DNA from 2 places in the Bacillus nitroreducens genome. Region 1 is predicted to be linked to the other one. Evidence: riboswitches for the same ligand, from Rfam matches in the RefSeq annotation. Region 1 holds a riboswitch; the other holds the start of a gene.
The links. Region 1 has a riboswitch for S-adenosylmethionine ahead of ACWPVE_RS17920 (Fur-regulated basic protein FbpA). Riboswitches for the same ligand answer to the same signal wherever they lie in the genome.
Positions count from the first base shown of each region.

Region 1 (7,438 bases):
AATATTTACTTGAAGAAGGATTGACAGCTGATTTTAGTTTGGTTAAAGCATGGAAAGCGGATAAAATGGGGAATTTAGTCTATCGAAAAACGGCACAAAACTTCAATCCGATTATGGCTGCTGCTGGAAAATATACAATTGCAGAGGTAGAGGAAATCGTTGAGGTGGGGGAACTCGACCCTAACGCCATTCACACGCCGAGTATTTATGTTCAAGGTCTTATTGTCGGAAAGCATGAAAAACGAATCGAACGTTTAACTGTCAAAAATTAAAGGGGGGAGTATGATGTCTACGAATCTGAGAGTAAAAATTGCACAAAGGGCTGAGAAGGAAATTCTGGACGGACATTACGTGAATTTAGGAATTGGTATGCCTACGATGGTAGCGAACTATATTTCCGAAAATAAACGTGTTGTTTTACAATCGGAAAATGGATTATTGGGAATAGGACCATATCCTTCAAAGGAAGAGGTTGACCCAGATCTGATTAATGCTGGAAAAGAAACGGTTACAGCAAGAGCTGGTGCTAGCTTTTTTAGTAGCGCTGAATCCTTTGCGATGATTCGGGGCGGTCATATTGACATTGCCATTTTAGGTGGTATGGAAGTGGCTGAAAATGGGGATTTAGCCAATTGGATGATCCCTGGAAAGATGATTAAAGGCATGGGCGGCGCAATGGATTTGGTGCATGGTGCAAAAAAGACCATTGTTATCATGGAGCATGTAAATAAGCAAGGCCAGCCCAAAATATTAAAAACGTGTAGTTTACCACTCACAGGACAAAACGTGGTGGACCGTATTATCACAGATCGAGCTGTAGTTGATGTAACAGAGACTGGTTTGAAATTAGTCGAGGTTGCAAAGGGATATAGTGTTCAAGATGTGGTTGAATCTACTGAAGCCGAATTGATTGTTTCCGATGATCTAAAGCTTGAATCCTATTAAATCTAACTGGATACTGAATGGACTTTTTATCCTCAAAACAATGAAATCTATGTGTTTTGGGGTTTTTATGACTCTTTAGGTAATCGATGCAACAAATCATTGGAGAGATTATTTTTATTTGAGATAATCAAAACCTGTGAAATTTTACTCATGGTAAAATTTCACAGGCTAATTCATGTCAATGAGGCTACGTAAACTAAATAAACATTCCAGCAATTGATGCGCTTAATAAGGATGCAAGCATCCCAGCAGCTACTGCTCGTAATCCCATTCTTGCAATATCGGAACGTCGAGTTGGCGCGAGACTACCTAATCCACCAAGCAAAATAGCCATAGAACTAAAATTTGCGAATCCACATAATGCAAAACTAACCACTATGACTGTTTTAGCGGAGAGTTGGTCAATTTGTGGTGCAAAAGATGAATAAGCAACAAATTCATTTAAGACAAGTTTTTGACCAATGAAACTTCCAGCTGTGATCGCCTCTGACCACGGTACACCTACAGCAAATGCTATTGGTGAAAAAATGATTCCCAAAATACTTTCAAGACTTAATGCGTTATATCCAAAAATGCCTCCAAGACCACTTAAGATTCCATTTATTAAAGCAATTAGGGCAATGAAAGCTAGTAGCATTGCGCCAACATTTAACGCAAGTTGTAAGCCATCACTCGCTCCTCGTGCTGCTGCATCTATCACATTGACGGAATCAGAGTCTTTTTCCATTTTATATTCTTTAATATGAGTATCCTCAGTTTCGGGTAGGATAATCTTTGCTAAAATAAGTCCAGCTGGCGCAGCCATAAAGCTTGCAGCTAAAAGGTATTCTAAGGGTACACCTAATAAGGCATAACCTACAAGCACTGATCCCGCAACAGAAGCAAGACCGCCTGTCATGACGGCAAACAGTTCCGAGTTCGTCATTTTTTCTAAATACGGACGGATGACGAGAGGTGCTTCTGTTTGGCCAACAAAGATATTAGCTGCAGCAGACATTGATTCAGTAATGGAAGTTCCTAATAGCTTTGATAGGCCTCCTCCAATAATTTTAATAAACCATTGCATAACCCCAAGATAATATAAAACGGAGATCAATGATGAAAAGAAAATGATAATGGTTAAAACGTGAAATGCAAAAATAACACCAAATTCATCTGAATTAGACAGGGAGCCAAATAGAAATGAGATACCTTCATTAGCGAAATTAACAATATCCTGCACTCTCATTGTAAGCCAATTAAGTCCAGCTCTTCCTGCCTCCCATTTTAAAACAATAAAGGCAAAGCTCAATTGAATTAGTAATCCCAGTAGGATTGTACGTGGGTTTATTTTACGACGATTGTTTGAAAATAGAAAGCCTATCCCAAGAACAACCAATATTCCGAATATCCCCCAAATGATGTTCATAAAATCACCTCTAGAGGTAGATTTATCATATTTAGACAAGAATATACGAAAAAAAGTTTGTAATAGGACAGGCTTAATCTTTAGTGAATGACTGCTTCTTCATTATATGGTTGGTCAAAGCCTGCATATCCAGGTATGGACCATATTCCGATTTCTGCTCGTTTTGCTTCTTCCATTGCAGAGATATATTCATCAAGGTATTTTTGATCTTCGTAAATATAACGAACGGTGAGTAGGCCTTCTTTTAGCATCATTTCTTGGATGCTCTCTCCATTTGGTAGAAATGCGTAGACAAGTAAACGATCATATCTATCGCGGCTATTGCCTTTGCCTAATTCGAGAACAATTTCCTTGCCTTCAATTAGATTATTTAAATAATCACGGGCTTCTTCGGCATATGGCATCGGTCCACCTTTTATTTCACTAGAGTCCACGAGTAAAAATCGCAGCGACTCTTTTTTTCCGTTAACAATAGCTCTACATGTATCTCCGTCATAACATGTTTCAATTTGAGCTGATACAACTTTATCTTCATTAACTTTGTCAGGTAATTTTGTTAGGACGTCCGATACATTTTCAATTTCTTCAGCGATTTCTATGACATTATTAACTGAATCACTTATGTCTTTTAGCTCCTGAGAATCAACACTTTCGCCTATTTGTCCAGCCTTTTCTGTTAGTTTTTGAAAATCTTTTAGATTATTAGAATTTGCACAAGCTGATAGACATGTTATACATAACAATAGGATTGATGTTTTTACTATACTTTTCATGTTATCTCCCTTTACAACCTTTACTATGTTACTAATTAATCATATGAAAAATCCCGATAAATTCAAGTATTGAGTTGAAAAAGAATCTCCCGAGAATAATTGGAAGATATATGAAAAATACATATTTCAATTCACGATCAAAATGGTAAAATATTCTACATGTACAATAGGCAAGGATTGAGTTCTTTGACAACATTGGAGGAAAATGATGATTGAAATAATGGATAAGTTACAAGTCTTTTTACCAGTTAAAGCAATTGCGAAAAAGTCTGAGTTTGATGATGGAGGCTATGAGATAGTTGATGCAAGAACGAATGTGGAAATTGGAGGTTATTCCATTAACGAAAATGGAGAACTTATTGGATTTTCATTATTTGAAGAACCATCTGCAGGCAAACTTGCGAAGGAAGAAATCGCAGCGATTGCGCAAAAATTTGTGGACACCTTCTATCCGGGTCAAACGGAATATGAGCTTTCTGGAATCCTTGATTTGGATAATCCCTACATGATTACTTATGAAAAACGAGATCAGAAATACGGAATCTTTATCCATAGTACTGGACTTACAGTATCTGTATCGACATCCGGAGAAATTACGAGTTTTTATTGTGATGAGGAAGATTACGAGATTCGTTATTCTGATATTGTTGTTTCAGAAAAAGAGGCTTTAGAGAAATATATTGAGGCACTTGATTTTGAGTTGAACATTCAAAAGTTTGATCGTGATGTTTACGAGAATGGTGATAATCAATACCATCTTGCCTACAGTGTGATCGAGCATACGATGGAGATTCCTGTTGATGGCTCTGAAATCTCGAGTATACGAGAAGGGTTTGAATTGGATTCACCGATTGAAAAAATCGAGGTTCCTAATGATAGCATATATGAGTTAATCGGTATAACCAATGCATATCAGCTCTTAGGCAAACAAGTTAAAGAGGGTTACCGAGTGGAAATATGGTCTATGCATGATGAGGTAGAAGAGTATACATTCGACATGGATGAAATTGATGATCATGTTATCAAGCTTTGTTTTGATGAAAAATCGAATAGGCTTCTTCAGGTCGTAAGTGGTGAGGAATCTGCAAATGAAGGAGTAAAAGTCGAGTTAGCAAGTGCGAAGGAACGGGCATTGGAAATGATGTTTACGTTATTTCCTGATACACATGAAAGGTATCGATTAGAGGTATTTGAAGACGAGAATGGAGAATTTGATGAGGAGATGGAAGACACAGAGGAAGAGGATTTCGGAGACGAGGAATTCACTAATGATATATGTGACGAGGATGAACTCGAGGATGATTGGAGCGAGGAGTTAATAGAACATGAAGATACCTATACCTTTTATTTTCATCTCCACCATAATGGGGTCCGAGTAGATGGGCATGTATCATTTATTTCTGTAGGGAAGTATACTGAGAAAATCAAGCATGTTCAATTGGATATTCCAGATGAGGCCCTCTATAAAAAGCTACCAACATCACCCGTGATCTCGAGAACGGAAGCGAAGGAAATTTATAAAAAACATCTGAAAATGGAACGTATGTTCATCCGAGAGTATAATGATGATGGAAAGTCTATATATACACTCGCATATGTCCCAGATTTTCCTACTACCGTTGGCCATGTACGTGCAATTGACGCGGTTACTGGAAAAGCAATGTATGTAGACGTAGGAGATGCGACATTCTTTAATTAATGAAAATGGTTAGAAAACATCGCATTATTCCTAGCCTCTGACGAAGCAAGTTTCATTAACGGTACAGTTATAACAGGAGATGCTGGGTGGACGGCCTATTAGATAAGAAAAAAAGCTTGGGTGTGACGTTCCCCCAAGCTTTTTTCTTATTTATTTGTTCATCCTGCCACGATGAAAATACTAGACTCCATGAACATGTAAGTAAGCCTTAAAAGTTTTTCCATCGGATCGACCCTTCTCCAGTGTGAGGGTGACCTTTCGTTTGGATTTTAAAGTATTCATGTTCTAATTCGCACAGTGATAGTTCAAAGAGATGTTTTCCATTTTTTTTATAATGATTGGACTCAATCAACTTCCGAATCATTTCATTTTTGCGTTTTTCAACCGTTTCTTTTAATAAGGCCATAATAATACCTCTCCTTTCGTAATTGGCAAATGATAAACCATAGATAAGATAAGAAGAGGTTTTTTTTATTTGATCTTAACCTCACTTATCTTTCAAGCATGTTAGCTTGCAGGATTTAGCACAGTATTCTAAGAATCTGTTGCTGAGGTTTCACAGGGCCAGTCCCTCCACCTCTCTTGATAAGTTTATAATTTACTTATAGTATAATCATATTATTCCGATATGTCTACTTTAATTTGTGTTTTTTTCAATTAAATGTAAAATCATTGTAACAATTTTGATTGTCCTATTGGATTGCAATGAAAAAATACCAATGATTATACCGTAGGGGAGTCTCAAAGAATAAAGAAGAGACAAGTCTCTCGAAACCGAATTGGTTTGACGGACTTGTCTCTTTTTCACTTACTTAATCTTTAGTTGATTTCCAGATCTTAGTTTTCTCCGACAACTGTGAATCTTGAGTTGATATGTTTTGGGTTTTCGATTTCGTCAACGACTGCAATAGCGAAGTCGGCGTAACTGATATAGCTTTCACCCTTTGAGTTCACAAGTAGGTTATCCCCTCCAGCCACATAACTCCCAGTTCTATTTCCTTCTGGATCGAAAACAGCGGAAGGACTGATGAATGTCCATGTGATATCAGATGTTTCTTGTAATTCTTTAAAGTTTCGTGCTTGACCTTTTGCTGTCGGCTTAACGAAATCTGGAAATTCTGGCGTATCGATAAGTTGAACGGTTTTTGCCTCATCCACATAAAGACTACCTGCGCCACCAACCACGATGATTCTTGTATTTGTTCCTTTCACCGCTTCAATTAAGGCGTGGCCCGCATCAACATGTGCTTGTTCTTCTCCAAGGGGGGCACCAAAAGCATTTACCACAACATCGAGATACTCAATATCGGTTGTTTTTAAATCTAAAATATTTTTTTCAATTACTGCCACTTGTTTGTTTTGTATTTTAGAAGCATCACGAACAATTGCTGTAACGTCATGTCCTCTTTCAAGAGCTTCTTTCAATATCAGACTTCCTGCTTTCCCACTTGCACCAATGATTCCAACTTTCATGATAGATAACCTCCGATATGATTTAACTTGTAATTTATCTTGTTACATGTAATGATTATAGTTACAGGTTATGTTAAATGTCAACACTTTTACCTTTTAAGGTATAATAGGGAATGTACAAATATGTATCGAATGAAAGAAGGGGGACAAACAATGTCCATCAGTAGTCGATTTTCTGTTGGAATTCATATTCTATCCCTTATTCACATGAATGATGAAGGCGAGAGTTCTTCAAGCTTTCTAGCCTCAAGCGTGAACACGAATCCAGTGGTGATTAGAAAAATAATGGGAATGTTAAAAAAAGCGAACCTTATTGAGGTAAATCCAGGTGTTGCGGGTGCAAAGCTAGTAAAGAGCCCATCAGAAATTACGATGTTAGATGTTTATAAAGCAGTCGATGTCGTACGTGCTGGTGAGCTTTTTAGTGTGCATGACAATCCAAATCCATCTTGTCTTGTTGGAAAAAATATTCAAAATGCCATAGAACCTCTATTTGCACAAGCACAATTTGCAATGGAAAAAGTTCTAGCAAACGTAACTCTAGAGGATATCATAGATGGAATGAATCTTAATGGGACGTAAAGGTAGGGTATCAAGAGAAAGTGGTTCATGTTGATACTATATAAAAAACTGGACTTCCATTATTTTGGAAGTCCAGAAAATGTACTCCGCCATGATGTGTAAGCACACTTCTTGGTTTTTATTTGAATGTAAAGGGCATAAAAAAATACTAAAGTTCAATCTTCATATCTGCTTGGTTATACTCCATTATCTCTACTTTCTCCATTATTTTTATATTCTGCGGTACATCATTTATGAGTTGTTCATAACTGCTTTGCAACTCTTTTTCAAACAACACACCCGATTTATCTATTTTTAAGTCTAGTTTGAAATTTTTGTAGGTGATATTTTCAAAGTTGGATAAAGCAGTTTCAAAAGTACTAATTACGTGAGGACCAGCATCTGCTTCTTTCGCCTTGTCCAACTGTTCGTTTATTATGGAAATATTGTTCTGCTTAAGGGTTGATAAGAATGAATCATTATAAATAATTGTATAACTCATTCCATCGCTTTCCTCTATTTTCTCAACTTTTTCAATCTGTTTCTCATTCAATTCCAGATTCATTAAGGATTCCAGAT
Region 1 covers NZ_CAXHYI020000003.1:2,869,157-2,876,594, forward strand. Annotated here, with positions in the region: gene ACWPVE_RS17890 (CoA transferase subunit A) at 1-272, shown strand, start outside; gene ACWPVE_RS17895 (3-oxoacid CoA-transferase subunit B) at 286-945, shown strand; gene ACWPVE_RS17900 (NupC/NupG family nucleoside CNT transporter) at 1,142-2,353, opposite strand; gene ACWPVE_RS17905 (thermonuclease family protein) at 2,434-3,126, opposite strand; gene ACWPVE_RS17910 (YcdB/YcdC domain-containing protein) at 3,335-4,825, shown strand; partial or broken gene ACWPVE_RS17915 (3-ketoacyl-ACP reductase) at 4,835-4,927, shown strand; gene ACWPVE_RS17920 (Fur-regulated basic protein FbpA) at 5,034-5,231, opposite strand; SAM riboswitch class I at 5,314-5,417, opposite strand; gene ACWPVE_RS17925 (NAD(P)-dependent oxidoreductase) at 5,663-6,298, opposite strand; gene ACWPVE_RS17930 (Rrf2 family transcriptional regulator) at 6,452-6,880, shown strand; gene ACWPVE_RS17935 (hypothetical protein) at 7,029-7,438, opposite strand, start outside.

Region 2 (7,438 bases), 180 kb from region 1:
CTAAGGAAATTTTTGTTCCAAATGCATTTGCGGCAGATGTAAAAAGAACCGTTTCACCTCGTTCTACGTATGTTAACGACTGGTCTTTCTCCCAGGCTTCGTCTACTTTTTCACCCGCCATTTCCACAAATTGAACAGCTGCCTGCACATTGATCCAAAACTCGCCATAGCGACGTTGAATAAAAGGGTCATCGATTGCTTTTTCATAGTTCGATAGATACCATGGTCGTGATTTATTAATTGTGTATTTACGCGCTTCCTTTAAAGCTCCCTCCGCACTTCCTACAATGACGTTTGCTAAGATAATTTGCGATAAGATCGGATCAAACGTAGAGAATGGTTTTCCTGCGGACACCGATTTATCCAGAATTTCATGTGGTTCCACAATCACATTCTCAAAAGTGACCGACCCGCTATCTGTTTGCCTTTGACCCATTCCATCCCAGTCATCATTTATAATTACTCCGATTTGATTAGTCGGAATAAAACCAACATAAACCTTGTCATTTTCTTCTTGATCGATCCAATAAACTAATAGACGATCAGAGTCCTTTGCACCAGTGCTAAATGTGTTGTATCCGTTTAAAATAAACCCATTTCCATCTTTTCTTCCAATTAACGTAGGTTCGATCGGATTTGCTGAATTTCCCCAAAACCAATTATTTTTTGCTGATTCGGTGTAAAAGTATTCTTTCTGTTGTTTGGAACCTGCAAAATGAGGAGTCACAAGTTGTAAAAAATGATATCCATACAAATGCGCGAGTGCCGCATCTGCTTTTGCCAATTCACGAACGATACGAAGAACGAGAGACCAAGGTTGACCGCTGCCTCCATATTCAGTTGGAATTAGAATCTTTAATAATCCTGATTTACGTAATGCATCGCGTTGAACTTTCGCAGTGCCTCCAATTTTATCCCGCTCTGCTGCATCTTTTGAGAATTCTTGTGCCAGCAATTGTGCTGTTTTTAGATAATCAGTTGGTTGATTTGTTATGGTTTCGACCATCTCTCTCCCTCTTTCTTTTCGTTTCAAAAAGTATTATTTCTACACTTGAACGGTGGTTAGCTTACGGTATTGGCGAGCTGGGTGATGGTCTGGTAATTGTTCATTCCCAAATAGATTTTTACGCAAGCCACCCTCCACATATTCTTTTCTAACAAGTCCGCGTTCCTGTAGTATAGGAATGACCAATTCTACAAAATCCTCAAATGTACCTGGTGTAATAGCATACGCAATATTAAATCCGTCTACATCCGTTTCCTCTATCCATTTTTCCATCTCATCCGCTACTTGTTTAGGTGACCCTACTGCAACTGGCCCGATTCCGCCAATTCCTACAAATTCCGCTACCTCCCTCACGGTCCATTGTTTTTCAGGGTCTATTTTTGTAAATGTCTCAAGGGCTGAATGAATCGCATCATTTTTGATATATTCGATCTTGTCGTCTGGATTGTATCGAGATAAATCCACACCCGTCCAACCCCCAAAGAGAGCCAATCCACCTTCATAACTCGTATGTTTTTTATACTCTTCAAATTTTGCGTACGCTTCTTCTTCTGTACGTCCAACAATCGGTGTAAATAATGAAAGAACTTTAATCTCGTTTGGATCTCTCCCCGCATTTTTCGCTTCTTCACGTAGGGCTTTGACAAACGTTTGACCAATCGGAGCCGTAGGAACACTAATGAATACAAGTTCCGCATGTTTCGCCGCAAACTGCCTTCCTTTCTTCGAGGCACCTGCTTGAAAAATAACGGGTGTTCGTTGTGGTGATGGCTCACATAGATGAGCACCTGGTACCTTGAAATACTTGCCATGATGGTTAATATCATGCACTTTAGTTGGATCCGTATAAATCTTCTTTTCCTTATCTAAACGAACCGCTCCATCCTCCCAGCTCCCTTCCCATAATTTATAGACAACCTCAAGATATTCATCCGCTATGTCATAGCGTTCATCGTGATTAATTTGCTGGTCAAGCCCTAGATTTTTAGCTGCACTATCTAAATAGGAAGTGACAATATTCCAACCTATTCTTCCTTTTGTAAGATGGTCTAGTGTGGAAATCCGTCTTGCAAATGAATAAGGGTGCTCATAACTTGTTGATGCGGTGAGGCCAAATCCTAGATGCTTTGTCGCACGTGCCATAATAGGGACAACAAAAGCAGGGTCGTTGACAGGCACCTGTGCCCCTTGACGTACCGCAGCATCTCTTGAACCTTGATACACATCATATGTTCCTAAAACGTCTGCCAAGAAGATGGCATCAAACCGACCCTTCTCTAACAATCTAGCAAGGTATTCCCAATACTCGGCATCCTTGTAAATCGATGATTGATCATCTGGATGCGTCCATAATCCAGGCGATTGATGACCCGCACAATTCATATCAAATGCATTTAAATAGATTCTTTTCTTTGGCATTTTTTTACCTCCATTATGATTAAAAATGAATGCTAGTTCCCTTTCACACCGTGATTTCCGTTATACATTTGTTCCTGCGGGGTCTCAAGTCTCACACTTTCCCGCAGGAATTTTAAATCCTACCTAACGTCAACTCCCGTTTCACCAATCATTTGGGATGGGATTTTCCAATCAGAAAGCAATAATCTATTTGATGAGAGTCTAAAAAAGAAAATAGGGATCTTCCAAAAGAACAGTTTGATTACTCGGCTAAAAATATTTTTCACTCTATAAATTTTCAACATTTTAACTCCTCCCAACATGCCATACATAAGGTGGGCGTGTTTGATTCACCGCATAATCCCCGACCACTCTCTCTTTATAGATAAGAGGATTATGTGATGCTAGTGTTCGGGCATTACGCCAATAGCGATCAAAGCTCTTTGTTTGTAAGGTGGCGGAAGCACCCAATGCGTCGAACAATAATTCTGATGCTTCAAGTGTTAAGCTACTGACCACCGTTTGAGCCTGTGAAACTTCAATTTCCACCTCATCATTGAGCACTTCTTCATTTTCAACGTCTCCAGATAGACGGACTTCATATGCCTGTTGTAACGATTCGGCTGTTTTTACAACAATGGCTCCAGCAGCATAAGCCAAGCTATGTATTTTTCCAACTACTTGTAGCACTTGTGGATCTTCACTTGGACGAGCACCTGCTGCATGTGTATATGTTCGTTGACGCTCTGCTACAGCTTTTGAAACATCCGTTGCTGCTGCACGGGCAATCCCAGCAAGAGTTGCCAAATGCATCATTTGGAAAAAGCCAGCTAGATATTGCGCATTAAACTCCTCTGTTAAGATTTCCTCTTCCTTAATCGAAACATCTGTGAATCGTGTTGTTCCACTAGCTGTTAATTTTTGTCCAAAGCCATTCCAATCATCAATGACGTCTACGCCTTTTGCATATCTTGAGATAACCGCAAAGATATGATTGTCGTCACGGGTTGCCAAAACAAGAATCCAATCGGCATAAATCGTACCTGTTGAATAGTATTTTGTACCGTTTAAAAATAACTGGTCTCCTTCTCCTCTCGTTACATTTGTTAAGAAGCTGCCAGCCTTCGCGCCAGCGACTTCAGACCACGCATTCCCAACAAGATCTCCGTCTAAAATACGCTTTATCCACTTGCTTCTTTGTTCACCCTTTGGTGAATTTAATACCATCTCAACAAAAGAAAAATGTGCCCGCAGTGCTTGCGGGATATTCGAATCTGCCTCTCCTAATTCAATCAGAAGAGTAAATAACTCTGGAAGTGTTGCTCCCAAGCCTCCTTCTTCACGTGGAATCCGAATTGCTCCAAATCCTGCTTCTTTTAGCAATTGGATTTCCTCAAAAGGCAGCTTTCTCTCATTTTCTCGTTGAACGGCACCCTCTCGTATTTGTTGAAAAACCCCTCGGAATCTTGATGCCAATTGTTCGTAGTTCTTACTAGGGGCACTCCCCCATACACCTCTTACTTTTTCTAATGTTACTGTCATTTCTTTTCCTCCTTATGGTTTCATGTAAATAATATTTGGTGAAACGAATCGTACATTTTTTATTACTTGCTGCTTATTGAGGCTTTGCATCACCCCCTTTAAATGGTTCAGTTTGCTCTTTCTACGGTATGGAATTTCGAATTATTTTAAATAATCGCATCGGAATAGTAAGATTTAGTGCGATACAGAATCGCACTGAATCATAGAACGAAACTTTTTCTTCAAATTAAAAAGACACCTCACTTCCCACGTCTTGAATGAAAAGAAAGATGCCTTTAGTTGTCTAATCGGCAGATATGCAATTTTCTAATTTTCTTCATTTTATAAACTGATATTTTTTCGGCGTGAAAAATTTCTGAAGCTGTCTAGTTAATCCTCCATTTCCAAATCGAATAAATTTTTCATGTTCCTGCTTCATTCCTTCTTCCAAGGTGTGATCTAGAAATGCTAAAAGATAGATACGACGATGTTGAATGTTGATAATGCCATTTTCAAAAAACCAGTTATCGATTGTATTAAAAACACCTCGATTTACCCCATACTGATCATTGCACCATTTATAAAATTGCAAATCGGGTAAATTCAGATATTCATTTTGTGAAAATGTATCATGTCCTATTGTTTTAATACGAATGTTATGCACATGTAATGCTTTTTCCATGATGAGTGTCCTCCTTTTGTGTTTTCTCTTGTTTTTAAAAATAAAAAAACCAAAGGCACTGAAAAAATATACATTCTCACAGTGCCTTTGGTGGTCCAATCAGCAATTCTACATATTAAATTTTCGGTTATAATCGAGTAAAAATATAAAAAACCTCTTCAAAATAAGAAGAGGTTAATGGATTCGTCCTATTTACTCTCCTTATCTTTCAAGCATACGCTTGCTGGAATTGGCACAGTACTATAAAGCCTGTTGCCGAGGTATCGTCGGGCCAGTCCCTCCACCTCTCTTGATAAGTAATTTGTTCATTATTTAATTAATTTACAATATAAGCCATATTAAAAACATTGTCAACTACCTTTTCAGAAAAATATGAAAGTGTAGGATAGGGAGAATTCCAATCCTCCTTACTATACAGGCGGTCAGGACCTACATTTGTGAAAATGTAAAAAAATAGGTGAACAGCAGAACCGTCCCCCTGTTCCCCCTGTTCTACTACCTACCCTAGGTTTTCTACTAGGTAACTTAGGACCGCATCTATGTCTTTTTTCGTGATTTGGTGGTGTGTGACCATTCGCACTTTTTTAGGGCCTATTTTCTTCACTAAGATATTTCTAGATTTTAATAGATCCACTAATCGATCGGCATCCCAGCCTTCTTGTACAATTTCAATGGATACGATATTCGTTTGGAATTGTTCTGAGAGCAGTTTTAGGCCTGGAATCGTGGATAGTCCGTCACTTAAATGACTGGCTAATTGATGATCGTTCTGCATGTGATTTGTCATTTTCTGAAGCGCAATGATTCCTGGTGCCGCAATGATACCTGCTTGCCTCATCCCTCCGCCTAATCTTTGGCGTATTTTCTTTGCTTTTTGAATAAAGGTCTTTGGTCCTAATAAGATTGAGCCGATTGGACAACCTAACCCCTTTGTTAAACAAATTTGTACTGCATCCGCATATTGACAAATGACCGAGGCTGGCACATTTAGGTAAGTTGCGGCATTAAAGAGCCTAGCACCGTCTAAATAGACAGGAATTCCATTTCGCTTTGCCACTTCTTTTATGTCCTTCATATTTTCGAGGGGGACAACTGAACCTTCATTTAAGTTATAGGTATTTTCTAAACAAATGAGTCCCGTTTCCGCTGCTTGAATTCCAACAGGTTGAATGGATTCTTCTATTTCGTTTATATCATAAACCCCTTTTGTTACGGAAACACTTCGCGCTTGGACTTGAGAAAGTGCAGCTAACCCTGCTACTTCAAGATTATATAAGTGGGATTCCTTCCCCATGATGACTTCTTGGCCGCGTTCTGTCATCGTCATGACCGCTACTTGGTTCGACATTGTACCCGAGATTGTCAACATCGCATCTTCCATATCTAGCATAGAAGAAGCGAGCCTTTCCAGTTCAATGACTGTCGGATCTTCGCCAAGAATATCATCGCCTAGCTTCGCTTTTGTTATCGCCTCTACCATTTCTTGAGTTGGCATCGTTTCAGCATCACTTCGTAAATCGATTCGTTTCACTAATATTCTCCTTTTTCCTTGTAACTTTTTTATACAGCTTCATCTTTTCCAAAAAACTTATTTACGACCATACTAATAGCTCCATCTCCTACCACATTGGTAGCTGTTCCAAAACTATCTTGAATCATAAATAACGTTAACATTAGCCCTAATGCTGCTTCGTCAAACCCGAGAGAAGACTGCAAGATTCCCAACGCCGCTAGCACTGAACCACCAGGAACTCCGACAGCACCAACCTCGATAATGCCTAATAAAATGATAAATGAAATCACTACACCTACTGGTGGTAATTGGCCCGTGGTCATTTGCGAGACAGTAAATGCACTAATCGTAATCGCCATGGCAGCACCTGATAGATGAACGGTATTGCATAATGGAATTACAAAGTCTGCAATACTCTTTTTCATGTAAGGAACCGTTTTGGCTTGTTTTAAGGCTACAGGTAATGTCGCTGCACTGGACATTGTACCCAATGCTGTAAAATAAGCAGGAATCATCGCCTTAAACATCGGAATAGGATTATTTTTTGATATCAACCCAGCTACAGAGTATTCAATAAATAACCAGACAAACTGCAAAATGATAATTAAAAGTAGCATCTTTCCAAAGATTCCAATGCTAGAAAACAGCTCTCCCTTTGCAGTGATTCCAGCGAATATACACGCAATAAAGAAAGGGAGAATCGGAAGAATAATCTTATTGATACATAGGGTAACGATATCTCTTAATTCACCTATCGCATTCTTAATAGTTGTCCCTTTTACAACCGTACTTCCAATACCTAGGATAAAAGCAAGGATTAAGGCACTCATTACACTCATAATTGGAGTCATTTCAATCTCAATATACGGTGCACCAATTGCTGCTGCATCTGCTCCTGAACTTGAGTCAATGGCAAAAAGCGGAATCACCAGATAAGCCACACCAGCTGCCAACCCGCATGCGATGATGGTATCAATATACGAAATCCCAACAGTGAAGCTTAATAACTTCCCTGCCTTTTTCCCAAACTCTGAAATGGCGGCAGCTACAAACGAAATAATGATAAGAGGAATAATAAATTTGATTAATCCACCTAATAACACCCTGCCTGTCTCTGTTAATCGAATCAACCAATCAATGTCTAAAAAACCAATCCCAATCCCAATCAGTAGACCTAGAATCAACTTCGGAATAAGTCCCAACTTCGGCATACACATTTCCCCCTTCTTTATTTTGTTGTATTCAGTATCAGATAGATACTACATACCAGTTCAGTTGATACCTTTAGAAAAATATCAAACTAGAAAACGATACCAGA
Region 2 covers NZ_CAXHYI020000003.1:3,046,854-3,054,291, reverse strand. Annotated here, with positions in the region: gene ACWPVE_RS18795 (acyl-CoA dehydrogenase family protein) at 1-1,006, opposite strand, end outside; gene ACWPVE_RS18790 (LLM class flavin-dependent oxidoreductase) at 1,046-2,425, opposite strand; gene ACWPVE_RS18785 (hypothetical protein) at 2,545-2,709, opposite strand; gene ACWPVE_RS18780 (acyl-CoA dehydrogenase family protein) at 2,711-3,946, opposite strand; gene ACWPVE_RS18775 (hypothetical protein) at 4,263-4,607, opposite strand; SAM riboswitch class I at 4,806-4,906, opposite strand; gene ACWPVE_RS18770 (threonine aldolase family protein) at 5,107-6,138, opposite strand; gene ACWPVE_RS18765 (cation:dicarboxylate symporter family transporter) at 6,168-7,331, opposite strand.
Region 2: linked by a shared signal. The riboswitch ahead of ACWPVE_RS18775 (hypothetical protein) and the one ahead of ACWPVE_RS17920 (Fur-regulated basic protein FbpA) in region 1 are both predicted to bind S-adenosylmethionine.